2 regions of the Clostridium sp. JN-1 genome follow, and region 2 is predicted to be linked to the other one. Evidence: a T-box and tRNA genes for the amino acid it is inferred to sense, from the RefSeq annotation. Region 2 holds a T-box; the other holds one or more tRNA genes.
What was found. The T-box of region 2 lies ahead of pheS (phenylalanine--tRNA ligase subunit alpha). A T-box ahead of a tRNA ligase gene usually reads a tRNA of that ligase, here a tRNA-Phe.
Positions count from the first base shown of each region.

Region 1 (9,068 bases), 760 kb from region 2:
ATGCCCGCAGGGCTGTAAAGAAAGCAGTGGTCTAAATGCCATTCTGTTTTTAGTTGATGAAATGCATTATTTTCAATATCCCATCTTCTATGCATTACCTTCCATAAGGTTTCTACTGACGTAAATTTATCTGTTGTTATAATCCATCCTTCCTTAATTTCCACCTTATCTCAAGTATGAATTTCCTCTACAAACCTTATAAATCTAACTTTTATAGACGCATCTGTCATTTCAAAATTATCTTCATCCCAAGCTTTAATATTTCTATAGGCATTTATGTTTTTCCTTACAGTCCAATATTTATCTGCCTCACGGCATTTAAATAAGACCAGCGCATCTTTTACAATATTAAGTCTGCGATCTTTTACCCTCACTACTGCATCCATTCCTATGGAAAGGACTTCCTTTACCCATGTGGACTTACAATATAAAGCATCAGCTGCAATAATATCTGCAAAGTGATGATATTCCTTATATAGTTTTTTAATTAGCCGTTTACCGCCTGTAATTTCGCCTTCATCTTTATTGGAACTATCTTTTTTAGGTTCAAGCATTTCCTGTCCTAAAATAATATGTGGATCAGAGCCTATCATTGCACAAACTACTGACCTATGGAAATAATGAGTTATACCATTTTTATCAATCCTTGTAAGACAGTTTTTACAAGATTTTTTAATGCTATCAAATAATTCTACACTATCTATGGCAGCTACTTTTAAGCCGTCTATAGTTCCATTTCTAAATACTTTATTCTTTACAGTAGTTTTTATTATATGTTTGTTGATATCTTTTAAGCCATCAAAATCAAAATCATTTAAACAACGCCTAACGGCGTCAATACAGAGCATTTTAGTTTCTGACAAAACCATTATAAAAAGGATGCTTTTATTATGCAAGTTTTTTCTATATAATTTCCAGTAAAAATCGTAATTTATTAATTCTACTGTAAATACTCATAAACCTTTATAATCCAAAGGACTATCGTTCTAGAAACTTTTTAGGTGCTAAACTTCTGTTATTAATTTTTCAACACATACCCTTTTAATAAAATTTATGAAATTTCATTTACAATAACGTCTATGATATAATACTTTACAAGAGGTGATATGGTATGAATTATGAAAATTTAAAATCTGCGATAAAAGCAAGTAAAAATATAGTATTTTTTGGCGGTGCCGGTGTTTCTACGGAGTCTAACATTCCTGACTTTAGATCAGATGCAGGACTGTATAAGACCAAAGATAACTATTCCTATCCTCCAGAAGTAATGCTAAGTCATTCTTTTTTTAAATCTCATACGGAGGATTTTTTCAACTTTTATAGGAGCAAAATGATATATAAAAATGCTAAACCAAATGCTGCTCATTATGCTCTAGCAAAGTTAGAAAAACTAGGTAAACTTAAAGCTATAATAACTCAAAATATCGATGGACTTCATCAAATGGCAGGTTCTAAAAATGTATTTGAACTGCATGGTTCAATACATAGAAACTTTTGTACAAAATGCGGTAAACCATTTAGCTTGGATTATATTATAAATTCAAAATCTGTAATTCCAAAATGTGATGACTGCGGTGAAATCGTGAAACCTGATGTAGTTCTTTATGAAGAAAGTCTCAATATGAATACACTAAATAATGCAATTAAATTCACCCAAAATGCAGATATGCTAATTGTAGGAGGTACTTCCTTAGTAGTTTATCCAGCTGCAGCAATAGTAGACTATTTTAAAGGTTCAAAATTAGTATTAATAAATAAGTCTTCTACTCCATATGATAGTAAAGCAGATATAGTAATCAATGATAGTATTGGTAAAGTACTATCCAGTATAATAGATGAATAACAATTAAATTATAAATAAAAATGCTGTTAAATATTTTAATCAATAAATATTTAACAGCATTTTTTATGTTAATTATTTTTCGTATTCGACAGTGTATTTTTCTTTTAATTGTTTGTTAAGTTCGTTATACTTATATGATTGTCTTTGTTGAAGTAAATTATTTTTAATTGTACCCTTTACTTCATCATAGGACTTAGGTGACTTTGGTATTTTTTGTTCAACCTTAATTAAATGATATCCAAATTGTGTCTTAATAGGCTTACTTACAACATTAACATCAATTGAAAAAGCAACATCTTCAAATTCAGGAACCATTTGTCCTCTAGTAAATTTTCCTAAATTACCACCTTGCGCTTTTGATGGACATGAGGAATACTTTTGAGCAGCATCTTCAAAACTCATTCCATCATTTATTTCCTTTAATACATCATTTGCTTTCTGCTCTGTATTAACTAATATATGTCTAGCTACAACGCTTTCTGGATTTACAAGTTTATCTTTATTAACTTTATAATAATCTTCAACTTCGCTATCTTTAACAATAACCTCACTCATTACCTTTGCTATAGCTGTCTGAGTTAAAATTTCTTTTTTAACAAGTTCAACTTTGTTTATGTAGCTTTGATCCTTATCTAGTCCAGAATCCTTAGCATAATTATAGATAAGTTCAAATGACACCATTTCTTCTAAAAGCTGTTTTTTTCCGTCATCAGTGTTTAAATAGCTTTGTCTATCGCTAGGAAACCTCTCTATAGCACTTTCTAAATCTTTTTGTGTTATTTTACTACCATTTATAGTAGCTAATACTTTATTCTCCATTACTTTTCTCCTTATATTTTATTAGTCAATATAGTTATATCATATATAACAAAACTTTACCATAACCTTTAATTATTTTTCAGATGTATACAAAAAGAACATATTAGTAAGTACTAATATGTTCTTGGTGGCCAGACCAGGAATCGAACCAGGGACACGAGGATTTTCAGTCCTCTGCTCTACCGACTGAGCTATCTGGCCAAATTATAGTATTTATACCTGGCAGCGACCTACTCTCCCGCAGGGTCTCCCCTGAAGTACTATCGGCACTGTAAAGCTTAACCTACCTGTTCGGTATGGGAAGGAGTGTTACCTTTACGTCATTACCACCAGATTTACTTTAAAAATTGCTATAAGCTTCACATTACTGTTCGCTTCTATCAATTTTTATTGTTAATTGATACTTTATTTGAGAAAATTGTTCTCTCAAAATTGCACAGTTAAGTTAAAAGTCAAATTAAATGATTTAAGTTAATTTGGTCAAGCCCTCGACCTATTAGTATCAGTCAGCTGAACATGTTGCCATGCTTACACCTCTGACCTATCAACCTTGTGTTCTTCAAGGGGTCTTACTAGCTTATGCTATGGGAAATCTAATCTTGAGGTGGGCTTCACGCTTAGATGCTTTCAGCGTTTATCCCGTCCCGACATAGCTACCCAGCCGTGCTCCTGGCGGAACAACTGGTACACCAGAGGTCAGTCCATCCCGGTCCTCTCGTACTAAGGACAGCTCCTCTCAAATTTCCTGCGCCCGCAGCGGATAGGGACCGAACTGTCTCACGACGTTCTGAACCCAGCTCGCGTGCCGCTTTAATGGGCGAACGGCCCAACCCTTGGGACCTACTTCAGCCCCAGGATGCGACGAGCCGACATCGAGGTGCCAAACCTCCCCGTCGATGTGGACTCTTGGGGGAGATCAGCCTGTTATCCCCGAGGTAGCTTTTATCCGTTGAGCGATGGCCCTCCCACGAGGTACCACCGGATCACTAAGCCCGACTTTCGTCCCTGCTCCACCTGTATGTGTCGCAGTCAGGCTCCCTTCTGCCTTTGCACTCTTCGAACGATTTCTAACCGTTCTGAGGGAACCTTTGGGCGCCTCCGTTACTTTTTAGGAGGCGACCGCCCCAGTCAAACTGCCCGCCTAACAATGTCCCGTGGCCAGTTTCATGGCCTCCGGTTAGAATCTCAGTACTGTCAGGGTGGTATCCCAAGGATGACTCCGCTAGGGCTGACGCCCTAGTTTCTAAGTCTCCCACCTATCCTGTACAGACAATACCGAAACTCAATGTTAAGCTGCAGTAAAGCTCTACGGGGTCTTTCCGTCCAACTGCGGGTAGCAAGCATCTTCACTTGCACTACAATTTCGCCGGATTTGCTGTTGAGACAGTGCCCAAATCATTACGCCATTCGTGCGGGTCGGAACTTACCCGACAAGGAATTTCGCTACCTTAGGACCGTTATAGTTACGGCCGCCGTTTACTGGGGCTTAAGTTCATACCTTCGCTTGCGCTAAGTATTCCCCTTAACCTTCCAGCACCGGGCAGGCGTCAGCCCCTATACTTCAGCTTTCGCTTTAGCAGAGACCTGTGTTTTTGCTAAACAGTTGCTTGGGCCTATTCTCTGCGGCCGTCCGTAAGGACGGCACCCCTTATCCCGAAGTTACGGGGTCAATTTGCCGAGTTCCTTAACAGCAATTCTTCCGATGGTCTTAGGATTCTCTCCTCACCTACCTGTGTCGGTTTGCGGTACGGGCACCAGTTTCCTCCATAGAGACTTTTCTTGGCAGCGTGGAATCGGATACTTCTTTCTTAGAAAAGAAATCCCTGTAACACCTCAACTAATCCCAGCGGATTTACCTTCTGGGCACGTCTAAGTGCTTAGACACACATCCAACAGTGTGCACATCCTATCCTCCTGCGTCATCCCATCTGTCAAATGGAAGCTGGCGGTATTGGAATGTCAGCCAATTGTCCATCACCTACGCCTTTCGGCCTCGGCTTAGGTCCCGACTAACCCTGGGAGGACGAGCCTTCCCCAGGAAACCTTAGGTTTTCGACCAATAAGATTCTCACTTATTTCTCGCTACTTATGCCAGCATACTCACTCCTGTACAGTCCACCGCTCCTTACGGTACAGCTTCAATCCATACAGGAAGCTCCTCTACCACTCTTTCGAGTCCATAGCTTCGGTGGTAAGTTTTAGCCCCGGACATTTTCGGCGCAGGATCTCTCGACTAGTGAGCTATTACGCACTCTTTAAATGAGTGGCTGCTTCTAAGCCAACATCCTAGTTGTCTTAGAAATCCCACATCCTTTACCACTTAACTTACACTTTGGGACCTTAGCTGATGATCTGGGCTGTTTCCCTTTTGACCGCGGATCTTATCATTCGCAGTCTGACTGCCGAGATACGAGTATATGGCATTCGGAGTTTGATAAGGTTCAGTAACTGTTTTCAGCCCTTAGCCTATTCAGTGCTCTACCTCCATTACTCAATCTCGACGCTAGCCCTAAAGCTATTTCGAGGAGAACCAGCTATCTCCGAGTTCGATTGGAATTTCTCCGCTATCCACAGCTCATCCCATGGTTTTTCAACACCAACGCGGTTCGGACCTCCACGGAATTTTACTTCCGCTTCATCCTGTCCATGGATAGGTCACTCGGTTTCGGGTCTGCAGCATGCAACTAGTCGCCCTATTCAGACTCGGTTTCCCTTCGGCTCCATACCTTAAGTATTTAACCTTGCTGCATACCGCAACTCGCTGGCTCGTTCTACAAAAAGCACGCCGTCGCACTTAAATGTGCTTCGACCGGTTGTGGACACACGGTTTCAGGTTCTATTTCACTCCCCTTCCGGGGTTCTTTTCACCTTTCCCTCACGGTACTGCTTCACTATCGGTCACCAGGTAGTATTTAGCCTTGGGAGGTGGTCCTCCCAGCTTCCCACAAGGTTTCACGTGTCTCGTGGTACTCTGGAATAGATCTAACTTAAATTTCTTTTTATTTACAGGGCTTTTACCTTCTGTGGCGGAGCCTTCCAGCTCCCTTCAATTAGGAAATAAAAGTGTTTATGATCTACCCGCAACCCCAGGAACAAGTTCCTGGTTTGGGCTCTTTCTCTTTCGCTCGCCGCTACTTAAGAAATCGATTTTTCTTTCTCTTCCTCCGGGTACTTAGATGTTTCAGTTCCCCGGGTTTGTCTCTATAAACCTATGAATTCAGTTTAAAGTACATGACGTTAGTCATGTGGGTTTCCCCATTCGGAAATCTCCGGATCACAGGCTATTTGCGCCTACCCGAAGCTTATCGCAGCTTATCACGTCCTTCTTCGACTCCTGGTGCCATGGCATTCACCATGCGCCCTTTGTAGCTTGACCTTTAAGTTAAAAATTGCTATAAGCAATTTTTATTTCATTAATAATAAGTTATACACTATTATTAATGTTTGTTTGTTAGTTGATATATTATTACACCAACTATAACTATAAGAATCTTTTAATTCTACAAAGTACGATTAATTATATTAATCTTCATTCAGTATAAATATTCTTTTTAGAATAAATATACATGAATATGCTTTACTTTTAACTTATTTTCTCTGTGCAATTTTCAAAGAACAATTTTTGAGAGTGATGACAGATAATTAATTCATTATCTGTTAAAAACCATTTAGGTTTTTAATCCCTCAAAATCAAACAGAGTATAATAAAACCAGTCTTTTAAGATAGAATTAACTATCTTACGACTCCTTAGAAAGGAGGTGATCCAGCCGCAGGTTCTCCTACGGCTACCTTGTTACGACTTCACCCCAATTATTAACCCCACCTTCGGCCGCTGGCCCCTTACGGTTGCCCCACGGACTTCGGGTGTTGCCAACTCTCATGGTGTGACGGGCGGTGTGTACAAGGCCCGGGAACGCATTCACCGCGGCATTCTGATTCGCGATTACTAGCAACTCCAGCTTCATGCAGGCGGGTTTCAGCCTGCAATCCGAACTGAGGTGAATTTTGAAGTTTGGCTCACCCTCGCGGGTTTGCATCTCTCTGTATTCACCATTGTAGCACGTGTGTAGCCCTAGACATAAGGGGCATGATGATTTGACGTCATCCCCACCTTCCTCCCGGTTAACCCGGGCAGTCTCACTAGAGTGCTCAACTTAATGGTAGCAACTAATGATAAGGGTTGCGCTCGTTGCAGGACTTAACCTAACATCTCACGACACGAGCTGACGACAACCATGCACCACCTGTCTCCCTGCCCCGAAGGGCTTCCCTAATTACAGGTAATTCAGGGGATGTCAAGTCTAGGTAAGGTTCTTCGCGTTGCTTCGAATTAAACCACATGCTCCGCTGCTTGTGCGAGCCCCCGTCAATTCCTTTGAGTTTTAATCTTGCGATCGTACTTCCCAGGCGGAGTACTTACTGCGTTTACTGCGGCACAGAAGGGGTCGATACCTCCTACACCTAGTACTCATCGTTTACGGCGTGGACTACCAGGGTATCTAATCCTGTTTGCTACCCACGCTTTCGTGCCTCAGCGTCAGTTACAGTCCAGAAAGCCGCCTTCGCCACTGGTGTTCTTCCTAATCTCTACGCATTTCACCGCTACACTAGGAATTCCGCTTTCCTCTCCTGCACTCTAGATATCCAGTTTGAAATGCAGTCCCCAGGTTGAGCCTGGGGTTTTCACATCCCACTTAAATATCCGCCTACGCACCCTTTACGCCCAGTAAATCCGGACAACGCTCGCCACCTACGTATTACCGCGGCTGCTGGCACGTAGTTAGCCGTGGCTTCCTCCTTTGGTACCGTCATTATCGTCCCAAAAGACAGGGCTTTACAATCCGAAAACCTTCATCACCCACGCGGCGTTGCTGCATCAGGCTTTCGCCCATTGTGCAATATTCCCCACTGCTGCCTCCCGTAGGAGTCTGGACCGTCTCTCAGTTCCAATGTGGCCGATTACCCTCTCAGGTCGGCTACGCATCGCTGCCTTGGTAAGCCGTTACCTTACCAACTAGCTAATGCGCCGCGGGCCCATCTCAAAGTGGATTTCTCCTTTGGTTATTTTACCATGTGATAAAATAACTTTATGCGGTATTAATCTCCCTTTCGGGAGGCTATCCCCCTCTTTGAGGCAGGTTGCCCACGTGTTACTCACCCGTCCGCCGCTAGATCCATTCCCGAAGGAATTTCTCTCGCTCGACTTGCATGTGTTAGGCACGCCGCCAGCGTTCGTCCTGAGCCAGGATCAAACTCTCAATTTAATTTCTTATATATAAACTCTTTCCAGAGTTTCAAGTTCAATTTAAGCTCATTTACTTACTTTTAAGCTGTTTTCACAGCTTTCAAAAGAATTGCTGGTTTATTATTCTCTTCTCTGTTTGATTTTCAAGGTTCATCATCGCTTCATTTAAGCGATTTCTATATACTATCATGTATATTTGAAACTGTCAAGAACTTTTTAAACTTTTTTTAATTATTTTAACTTTCCATTAAGTAATTAAATTTTGTATTAAAAGTCCTTTTCTTGATTGCCACTCAAATCACTCAAGCGACATATGTTATTCTATCACAAAACTTAATGAAGAAGTTGAATACAACTTCGCTTACATCAAATTAAATCATTATTTCTAAATGTATCTACATTTTTTGCACTTATTTTAATACTGACACACAAGGTAATGTTGATTATCAAATTATGTTTTAATCCAAGCTGTCTTAAGTATATAAGCACATATATATTAAGATAATCATCAAAGTAAATTATCTTAATATATATGTGTAACCCATAATATAAAAATATGCGATGCAATATTTTTAAGAAGATAGGTGACAGAGAAGGTAAGTTTTCTTCCTTACGTCAGAAAATTAATTTATTTTTTAAGTTTGTTTTGCTATTGCAAAACATCGCTTAAGCAAGCATCTAAAATCTATAATTTTTAAATAGTTGCTTACTTAGAAGGGTACTCTTGAGAAATAAAAGAACGTATCTAGATTTGATTTACACAAATCTAGGTACATTCTCATGGTTACACAATGTTTCGCCTTAGCGAAACGAGTTATCAAAAATCCTCCTTCTCTGTCAATTGTCCTATGTTTTTATGTCCTTAGGATTTAGAATTAAAATCTTTCGAGAAACTTTTGACTTAAATCACAGTTCAATTTAAACCCAAAATGTTCTAATGACTTTTGAAATGCAAATAAAGTATATGCTATCTTATCTACTCTTGCATTTTCACCCATATGTCCTATTCTAAATACCTTTCCTTCCAAATAGCCAAACGAACCAGCTATAAGTACATTGTAAGTTTGACACATATAATCTCTAACCATTTTATTATCCATATTAGCTGGAGTATTTATGACAGTAACTGTATTTGAAAATCCTTCTTTTACATATAATTC
Region 1 covers NZ_CP033465.1:57,805-66,872, reverse strand. The annotation lists gene EBB51_RS13765 (transposase) at 1-164, opposite strand, end outside; gene EBB51_RS13760 (hypothetical protein) at 171-848, opposite strand; gene EBB51_RS00330 (NAD-dependent protein deacylase) at 1,112-1,843, shown strand; gene EBB51_RS00325 (peptidylprolyl isomerase) at 1,916-2,662, opposite strand; tRNA gene EBB51_RS00320 (tRNA-Phe) at 2,788-2,863, opposite strand; rRNA gene rrf (5S ribosomal RNA) at 2,880-2,996, opposite strand; rRNA gene EBB51_RS00310 (23S ribosomal RNA) at 3,139-6,038, opposite strand; rRNA gene EBB51_RS00305 (16S ribosomal RNA) at 6,415-7,927, opposite strand; gene EBB51_RS00300 (alanine--glyoxylate aminotransferase family protein) at 8,784-9,068, opposite strand, start outside.
Region 1: it encodes a tRNA-Phe, which carries the amino acid that the T-box ahead of pheS (phenylalanine--tRNA ligase subunit alpha) is inferred to sense. The anticodon was not compared.

Region 2 (9,068 bases):
TCTTTATAGTTATATTTATTTTCATCAATTCCATTTGGGATTACACTGACTTTATAATCTTCTATATTAACCTTCAGCTTTAAAATATCTCTTATATTCTTGCCTACACATATTAGTTTATCTACATTTGTCCAATTAACTTGATTTATATATTCAGTAAAAACTTCATAGCTGTGAAGTCTGCATACAACAATTTTTTCTTTTGCAATATCCAGCCTGCTTCCATAAATAATAAGATCATCACACCACTCAAACCAACATATATCAGCCCACTTCATTGCCTCATCAATTTCATTATAGAAATTTACTATAACCTTTTTTACTATATATTTTCTTGACAATTCTGAAATTATATCTCCTAAAAAGCTGTCTAATCCCCTTTTTACAAAGAAAACTAACTTTTTCATAATCCTCCTTCTCTGTCCTATGTCCTCTTCTTCCTGTCCCCTGTATCTTACAAATTGCAGTTAATTATACATATACTTGATATACAAATTTTATTTCTACTTTGCCATTATTGTCAGGTGAATTAACTACTATCCTATAATATCTGCCATAATATTGTGCAACTAAAACTCCATTACTATTTTGAGCTATATCAACTTCCTGATCCTTAATCCATCTATTTAAGTCAAAACTAACTTCAACTCTTGCTTTTAAAGTATTGCTGCTTAAATTATTAATAAAAAATGTACCTTGTATAAGCCTTTCAACATTTACTGGCTGCGTAACTACTTCATTACTAAAATTTAGTAACCAACTTTTTTTCTTTACATCTACATATTTCTTTTTATTCTGACTACATTCATCACACGAATAATCTAGGAATATTTTTGGGACAATTTTGCAATTATCAGTTAAATTAGAATAAAAACTTACAAGTGAATTCTTATCTTCATCACACTTTAAGAGAATTCCATTATTTAAAATGTAATTAATATTATTACTATTAAATAAAGAAGTTATATCTATATCCAGCGGTCTATTATAGTCACGTGCTGAAAACTTAACAAATTCATTACTAATTCCTGGTTGATTAGTAAATGCAGTACATTTATTAAAACTTTCTTTAAGCGGATAAATATATAAATTACTCTTTTTTCCATAAGAAATATGTTTTTTCAAATACAATCTCAAGACAGCAGAATTTACTATAAAGTTTTCACATAAATTACTTAAATCGAAGTATATATAACTTTTATATAAGTTTCCCTCATAGAATCCAGCATTTAAAACACCTTTTTGAAAATTTCTATTAGGATATAAATCTGTAATTGTAAGACTCCTGCTGCATGAAAACTGCATTTTATAGTTTAACATATTTACCCCCTCCCAAATTATAATATGATTACTTAGCAAAATTGGTAACATCCTACTTACAGTTATATTTATAACGGCTTGTAAATAAAAAAATAAGCCAATTGCTTTAAATGCATTAGCTTATTTACTCTTTAATAAAGGGTTATTTTTTTTTTTCTCTTTTGCTAAATCCACTTGATTCTCTATAAGTTTGTTACTAAGATTCATAACTTTATATTTAGCAGATTGCAGTTCAAATTTTAATTGTTTATTTTGTACTATTATTTCCTTATTTTCTTTCATGTACTTCTGCGCTGTTTCCTGAAGTGTGTCCATTTCCTTCATTACTTTATTTATGTACTCTTCTTTTTGTTCAACATATTGTGCATTAGTATTATTTTTTAACTTTAATTGAAGTTCTGCATTATATTCTTCTAAATGTTTTAGCTGTTTTTTTAATGATTGAATTTGTTCCTCATAATCTTTATTTTTTTTATCTGCATCATTAAATTTACTTTCAAGTAACTCACATTTTTTCTTTTGTTTAAACATATCATCAACTATATTTACAGCCGACAAAATTGCTGCTGATGCTGTACTCAATTTACTATTACTTTCAGCTATATTTTTAACCTTTTTATCTACATAAACTGCTACCTTATGTAGGTATTCTTCTTGTTCATCACCCTTTAGGTTATATTCCACTCCATTAATTTTAACTGTTACAACGTTCATAAGAACACCTCTTAGATAAATAGTATATTACAACTCCATTATTACCATTTTATCATAAAACCTGAATATGTTAAACACCTATATTAACCTTAACACATAAATTTTGAAAGAGTTTCATTACATCTAAAGAAACTCTTTCAAAATCTAATTTCAATTATCTTAAAAATCTATATCGCAGCTATCTAAGTTGTGCTCCCAACTTGTTTTCCAAGGTTCTTGTAATTTTATCATGTACTTTATTTACTTCGGAATCCGTTAAAGTTCTCTTTTCATTTCTATATACCAAAGTAAATGCTAAACTCTTCTTTTTATCTGGTATCTGTTCTCCAGCATACACATCAAATAATTTTATACTTTCTAATATTCCAGAACCTTGTTTTCTCATTATATCTTCTACATCTTGAACAAGTATATCTTCATCTATGACAATTGACATATCTCTTGTTGCAGCTGGGAACTTAGGCAAATGCTTATACTTAACATCTAAGTTTGCATACTTATAAAGTACATCTAAGTTTAACTCTGCAATATAACACTTTTCATCTATTCCATAATTCTCAAGTACATCAGGATGTACTTCACCTAAAACTCCAGCTAAGTCCTTCTTCAAATACAAGTTGGCAGTTATTCCCGGATGGAAAGTAGGATTTTCGCTTTCTCTTTTTAAGGAATACTTTTCTATTTTAAGTGCTTCCAACAAATTTTCTACTGCACCTTTTAAGTTAAAATAATTTACTCCGCCATAAATTCCTATAGTTACAATATTCTTTTCTTCAGGAAGTTTACTTGAATCTTCATTAGGTATATACACTTTGCCAATTTCAAATAATTTTGCACTTTCATTATTTCTAGAATAATTTCTACTAAGTGCTTCCATCATTGAACCTATTGTTGTAGTTCTCATTATACTAAAATCTTCACCTAGTGGATTTTTAATAGTAACAACTTTTCTCAAATCACTATCCTCTGGAAGAAGTATTTTATCAAATACCTTTGGACTTATAAATGAATAACTTATAGATTGATTAATTCCGCATCCTATTAATGCTTCTATAACTTTATCGTCAAGATGCTGTTTTCTATTTTTACCACTTCTCATGCTGACACTTCTTATCATTGTACCTTTTATCTTGTTGTATCCATAAATTCTTGCTATTTCCTCAGCAGCATCTTCCTTTATATTTATATCAGATCTAAATGTAGGAACATTTATGATTAACTTTTTATCTTCTATTTCAGTCTTCAATTCCAATCTATCTAAATATTCTTTCATATCTGCTATGCTAATTTCAGTACCTAGAAACTTATTTACCCATGTTGAATCAACTTCTACCGTATGTGGAACAACCTTTTTGGGATATATATCAATAGTTCCCATGCAAACTTCTCCTGCTCCTAATTCTTCAACAAGGCTGCAAGCTCTATTCATTGCAATTTCTGCTAGATTAGGATCTAAATCTTTTTCAAATCTTGATGAAGCCTCTGTTCTAAGTGCCAACTTTTGAGAAGAAACCCTTATATTTGTACCATCAAAATTTGCGCATTCAAATATTATAGATGAGGTATCATCCTTAACTTCTGAATTAAGTCCGCCCATTATTCCTGCAAGTCCTATAGTTTTCACTCCATCTTTTATAGTTAAAACATCTGAATTTAAAACTCTTTCCTGTTCATCTAATGTTGTAAACTTTTCGCCGTCAGCTGCTCTATCAACTACAATTGTCTTAGTAGATATTTGCCTTGTATCAAAAGCATGCATTGGTTCTCCAATTTCCAGCATAACAAAATTTGTTATATCAACGATGTTATTTATAGGTCTTACTCCTGCTTCCAAAAGTCTATCCTGCATCCATCCTGGAGACTGTTCTATTTTAACATTTTTTATTTCTCTTGCCATATACCTTTTACAAAGGTCATCATTTATTTTTACATTGAATTCGTGAGTTATATTGTCATCACATTTTGCTGTATAATCTAAATTTGGCATCTTATATTTTAAATTTAATGTCGCTGCTGTTTCTCTTGCTATTCCCACTGCACTTAAGCAGTCTGGTCTATTTGATGTTATTTCAAAATCAATTACAGCGCTTGTAATATCTAAAACATCTTTTATATCTTTTCCTATAGATGTATCTTTAGGCAGTATCATAAGTCCATAAACTGGTTTGTCTCCAGCAATACCCAATTCTTGCTCAGAACAGAACATACCATTTGACATTACGCCTCTTAATTTACCTTTTTTTATTTTAACACCGCCGTGAAGTACTGAACCATGTAATGCAACTGGAATTATATCTTGTTCTTTCATATTTGTAGCAGCAGTAACTATCTGCAAAAGTTCTTCTTTGGCTATATCAACCTGACATATTGACAGTCTATCTGCATCCGGATGTTTTTTTATCTCAACTATTTTACCAGTAACTACATTTTTTATTTCATCACCTGTTATATCTACACTTTCAACTTTTGATCCACTTAAAGTTAGACTATCTCCAAGTTCTTTAGGTGAAATTTCTATATCAACGTAATCCTTTAGCCATTTAACTGGAACCTTCATTAATAATCTCTCCTTTTTTAAACTACTTTCGCATATTTTATCATTTAAAACTAAAATTGATTTAAAAATCTCATATCACTTTCATAAAGCTGTCTTATATCATCGAGTCCATATTTAAGCATAACCATTCTATCAACTCCAAGTCCAAAAGCAAAACCGCTGTATACTTCAGGATCTATTCCGCAGTTTCGCAGTACCTGCGGATGTACCATACCGCATCCCAATAATTCTATCCATCCTTCACTTTTACATACTCTGCACCCTTCACCATGGCATACAAAACATGTAACATCCATTTCTGCTGAAGGTTCAGTAAAAGGAAAATGATGAGGTCTAAACTTAGTACTTATGTTATCACCTAACATTTTTTTAGCAAAAGCCTCAAGGGTTCCCTTTAAATCTGCAAATGTTACTCCCTTATCAACAACAAGACCTTCCATTTGGTAAAATATAGGTGAATGAGTTGCATCCACTGAATCCGAACGATATACCTTTCCCGGGGCTATCATTTTTATAGGTGGTTTCTGCTTTTCCATAGTTCTTACTTGTATTGGAGAAGTTTGAGTTCTCAAAACTGTATTGTTATTTATATAAAAAGTATCTTGTTCACCTCTTGCAGGATGATTTTTAGGAATATTTAAAGCCTCAAAATTATAATAATCAAGTTCTACTTCAGGTCCTTCTTCAATGGTAAATCCCATACTTGTAAATGTCTCTTTCATTTGGTCTAAGGTTTGTTCTAGAGGATGTCTTTTGCCTAAATTTTGTCTTATTCCAGGCATTGAAATATCAACAACTTCATTTTTTAACTTTTCATTTTTTTCTTTATCTTTGATGTTTTTTAAGGATTCCCCCATAGCATTTTCTAATGATGTCCTTATTTCGTTAGCCATCTTCCCAATTATAGGTCTTTCCTCTTTTGATAAATCCTTCATACTTCTAAGTATCTGTGTCAATTCGCCCTTCTTACCTAGATATTTAACTTTAATATTATCAATGTCGGAACTATTTTTAACATTTTTCAAGCATTCAAGTGCATTGTCTTTTATGCTTTCTAATTTTTGCTTCATTTTAGTTTCTCCTTCCTTATGCTTTTATAAATAAAAAAAGTCCATCCCACAATAAGGGACGAACTTATATCCGCGTTACCACCCAGTTTAATGTCAAATACAATTAAATGACATTCACTTTAAAAACTTATCGATTTTAACCGCTGACTGCTAATTTATTTCACAGCCAGAACTCAAGAGTGAACTTCAATACATATTTTTTTAAAAAGGCTTTCAGCTCATACCTTCTCTCTCTTAAAAAAAGCATATATTTACTCTCTCCATCATAGTACTTAATTTATATTATAACTTATTATTTTTTTATTTTACATATATATATCGAAATTGTCAATATATATTTATTTGTCCAGCTGTCTAACTATTTCAAACATCATAATTGCTCCTGCTGTGGAGACATTTAATGATTCTGCATTTCCCGGCATAGGTATTTTAACTTTGGTATCTGCTAAATTTAAAATTTGGCTGCTTACACCACTGCCTTCATTACCTAAAGCTATTATAACCTTTCCTTGTAAATTCAAATCATAAAAACTTTTATCTGCATCGAGTGAACTTACTATAAGCTTAAAACCACTTTTCTTAAGCAAACTTAGTTTTTCTAAATTTTCATCATATATTATTGGTATATGAAAAATAGATCCCATAGTTGCCCGGAGTGTCTTTTCATTATAAATATCTACTGTTCCCTTTGTAAGTATAACACCTAATGCATCTGCAGCATCTGCTGTTCTTATGATTGTTCCCATATTTCCTGGATCTTGTACTTTATCTACTAATACATAAAATCCAGTTTCATTCTTAACGTTTATTTTTCTATTTTCAACTAAAGCTGCTATACCCTGTGGATTATCTGTATTGCTTATATAGTTGAATAATTTATCTGTTAGCAAATAAACTTTAGTATAATCGCAAACTTTTAATTGAAGCTTAAGATCATTCCATTTGTATTGAACTTTTTCATTTAAAAAAATTATGGGAACATCAAAATTAGAACTCAGTGCTTCGCTTACAAATCTAAATCCTTCTATCAAAAATTTATTTTTTTTGGTTCTATACTTTTTTTCACTCAATTTCTTTGTTTCTTTTATTAGATTATTGTCCTTACTATAAATTTTATCCATACAATCACCTATTTAATCGATTATTTTACATCTTGTTTCATTTTCTTTATTTCTTCTTCATTTCCTATAGCTACAAGTATATCCCTTTCAAAAATTTTATAATCTGCATCAGGTGACACTTCTATATGTTCATTCCTTTTTACTGCTATTATATTTATTCCATATTTAGACCTTATATCTAATTCAGATAAAGTTTTATTATTCCATTGTTTATAAACTAGTATCTCTGCTATGCTGTACTCTGGTGATAATTGTATATAATCGAGTATATTACTTGCAACTAACTTGTGTGCAACTCTTACTCCCATATCCATTTCTGGAAATACTACTTTATCTGCGCCTATCTTATACAGTATCTTAGCATGTAATTCACTATTTGCCTTAGCCATTACATATTCAACTCCACATTCTTTGGCAAGTAAAGTAGCCATTACACTATCTTGAACATTTGCTCCCATACCAATTATTGCAACATCAAAATTTGATATTCCAAGCGATTTTAATGCTTCTTCATCAGATGCATTAACTTGTACAGCATGAGTAACATAGTCAGCTATCTTTTCTACTGCCGTTTCATCTATATCTAATGCTAATACTTCATTTCCTAGTTCATACAGAGTCTTGGCTACTGCACTTCCAAACCTGCCTAATCCTATAACTAAAAATTGTTTCTTACTCATTTTATCCCCTCTATCCAATTAATATTTTATCCTTAGGATACTTTATCTTATTAGGAGAATTTCTCCTTGACAGTGCTGTAGCAACTGTAAGCGGTCCCATTCTTCCACAGTACATAGTTATAATTATCGCTATCTTACCAACTGTACTAAGTTTTGTGGTAAGTCCCAACGTAAGTCCTACAGTTCCAAATGCAGAAATAACTTCATATAAAATATACTCAAGTGAAGCTCCTTTTTCTGTAATGCACAGTATCATTGTAACGATAACTACCAATGTTAGCGAAATTGCAGTTAGAGCAAAAGCTTTGTATATTCGAACTTTATCTATTCTTCTCTTAAATATTTCAGTATCACTTTTACCTCTCACTACACATAAAACTGTCATAACTAATAACGCTAAAGTAGTCGTCTTAATTCCACCTGCAGTTGATCCAGGTGATCCTCCTATAAACATCAGTATTATTGTTAAGAATCTACCAGCAGTTGTCATATCCGAAGTTGAAATTGAATTAAATCCTGCAGTTCTTGGTGTTACTGAAGCAAAAAAAGACGATAAAGCTTTATCCTTAAATATCATATTTCCCATAGTAGCATAGTTATTATATTCAAAGATATACATCAATATTGATCCACCTATTATGAGTATCAATGTAGTTGATATAACAACCTTTGAATGAGTTGACAGCTTTTTAGTACGTCTGTATTCATATATTTCACTCCACACAAAAAATCCAAGTCCTCCAATAACTATAAGTGATCCAATTGTTAGAATTATTACAGAATTATTATAGTATGATGTTAAACTTCTAAATCCGCCAAATAAATCAATACCTGCATTACAAAAGGCAGATATTGAGTGAAATATACTATAGTAAATACCCTTTTTTATTCCAAACATCGGAATAAACTGAGTTGATAATATCAAAGCGCCTATTGATTGAACAGAAAATGTAAATACCAGTATATATCTTGTCATTTTTACAATACCTTGTAACTTAAAGAGATTCATTGACTCCTGCATTACTATTCTCTGCTCAAAATCAATTTTTCTCCTTGCAAGAAGTGCAATTAACGTTGCTATAGTCATAAACCCTAGCCCGCCTATTTCAATTAGAAATAAAATCACAGTTTTTCCAAAATAACTCCAATGTGTTCCCGTATCTACAGTAACAAGCCCTGTTACACATGTTGAAGATGTTGATACAAATAAACAATCTATAAAATTAGTACTTTTATGGCTCACAGAGGCTATTGGCAGCGATAATAAAATAGCTCCAAGGAAAATCACTATTATAAATTCTAAAGCAAGTACCTGCACTTGGGTAATTTTAATCCATTTATTAATCTTAACCATCATAATAATTACCAACCTTTACACATATTATACACTTTTCCCGTAAAAAAAAATACAGCAAAATGCTGTACTTTTATGTAAATAACTTTTATATTATGCATTTAATTGTTTCTTTGCTATATCTACTAAATTAGTAAATGCCTTTGGATCATTTATAGCTATTTCAGAAAGCATTTTTCTATTTATATCAATTCCTGCAGTTTTTATTCCATTCATAAACTTTGAATATGAAAGACCATTCATTCTAGTTGC
Region 2 covers NZ_CP033465.1:2,094,653-2,103,720, forward strand. The annotation lists gene EBB51_RS09920 (glycosyltransferase family 4 protein) at 1-407, opposite strand, end outside; gene EBB51_RS09925 (DNRLRE domain-containing protein) at 472-1,320, opposite strand; gene zapA (cell division protein ZapA) at 1,441-2,034, opposite strand; gene pheT (phenylalanine--tRNA ligase subunit beta) at 2,213-4,591, opposite strand; gene pheS (phenylalanine--tRNA ligase subunit alpha) at 4,642-5,661, opposite strand; T-box leader at 5,713-5,937, opposite strand; gene EBB51_RS09945 (RNA methyltransferase) at 6,000-6,782, opposite strand; gene EBB51_RS09950 (TrkA family potassium uptake protein) at 6,803-7,462, opposite strand; gene EBB51_RS09955 (TrkH family potassium uptake protein) at 7,473-8,819, opposite strand; gene rplT (50S ribosomal protein L20) at 8,910-9,068, opposite strand, start outside.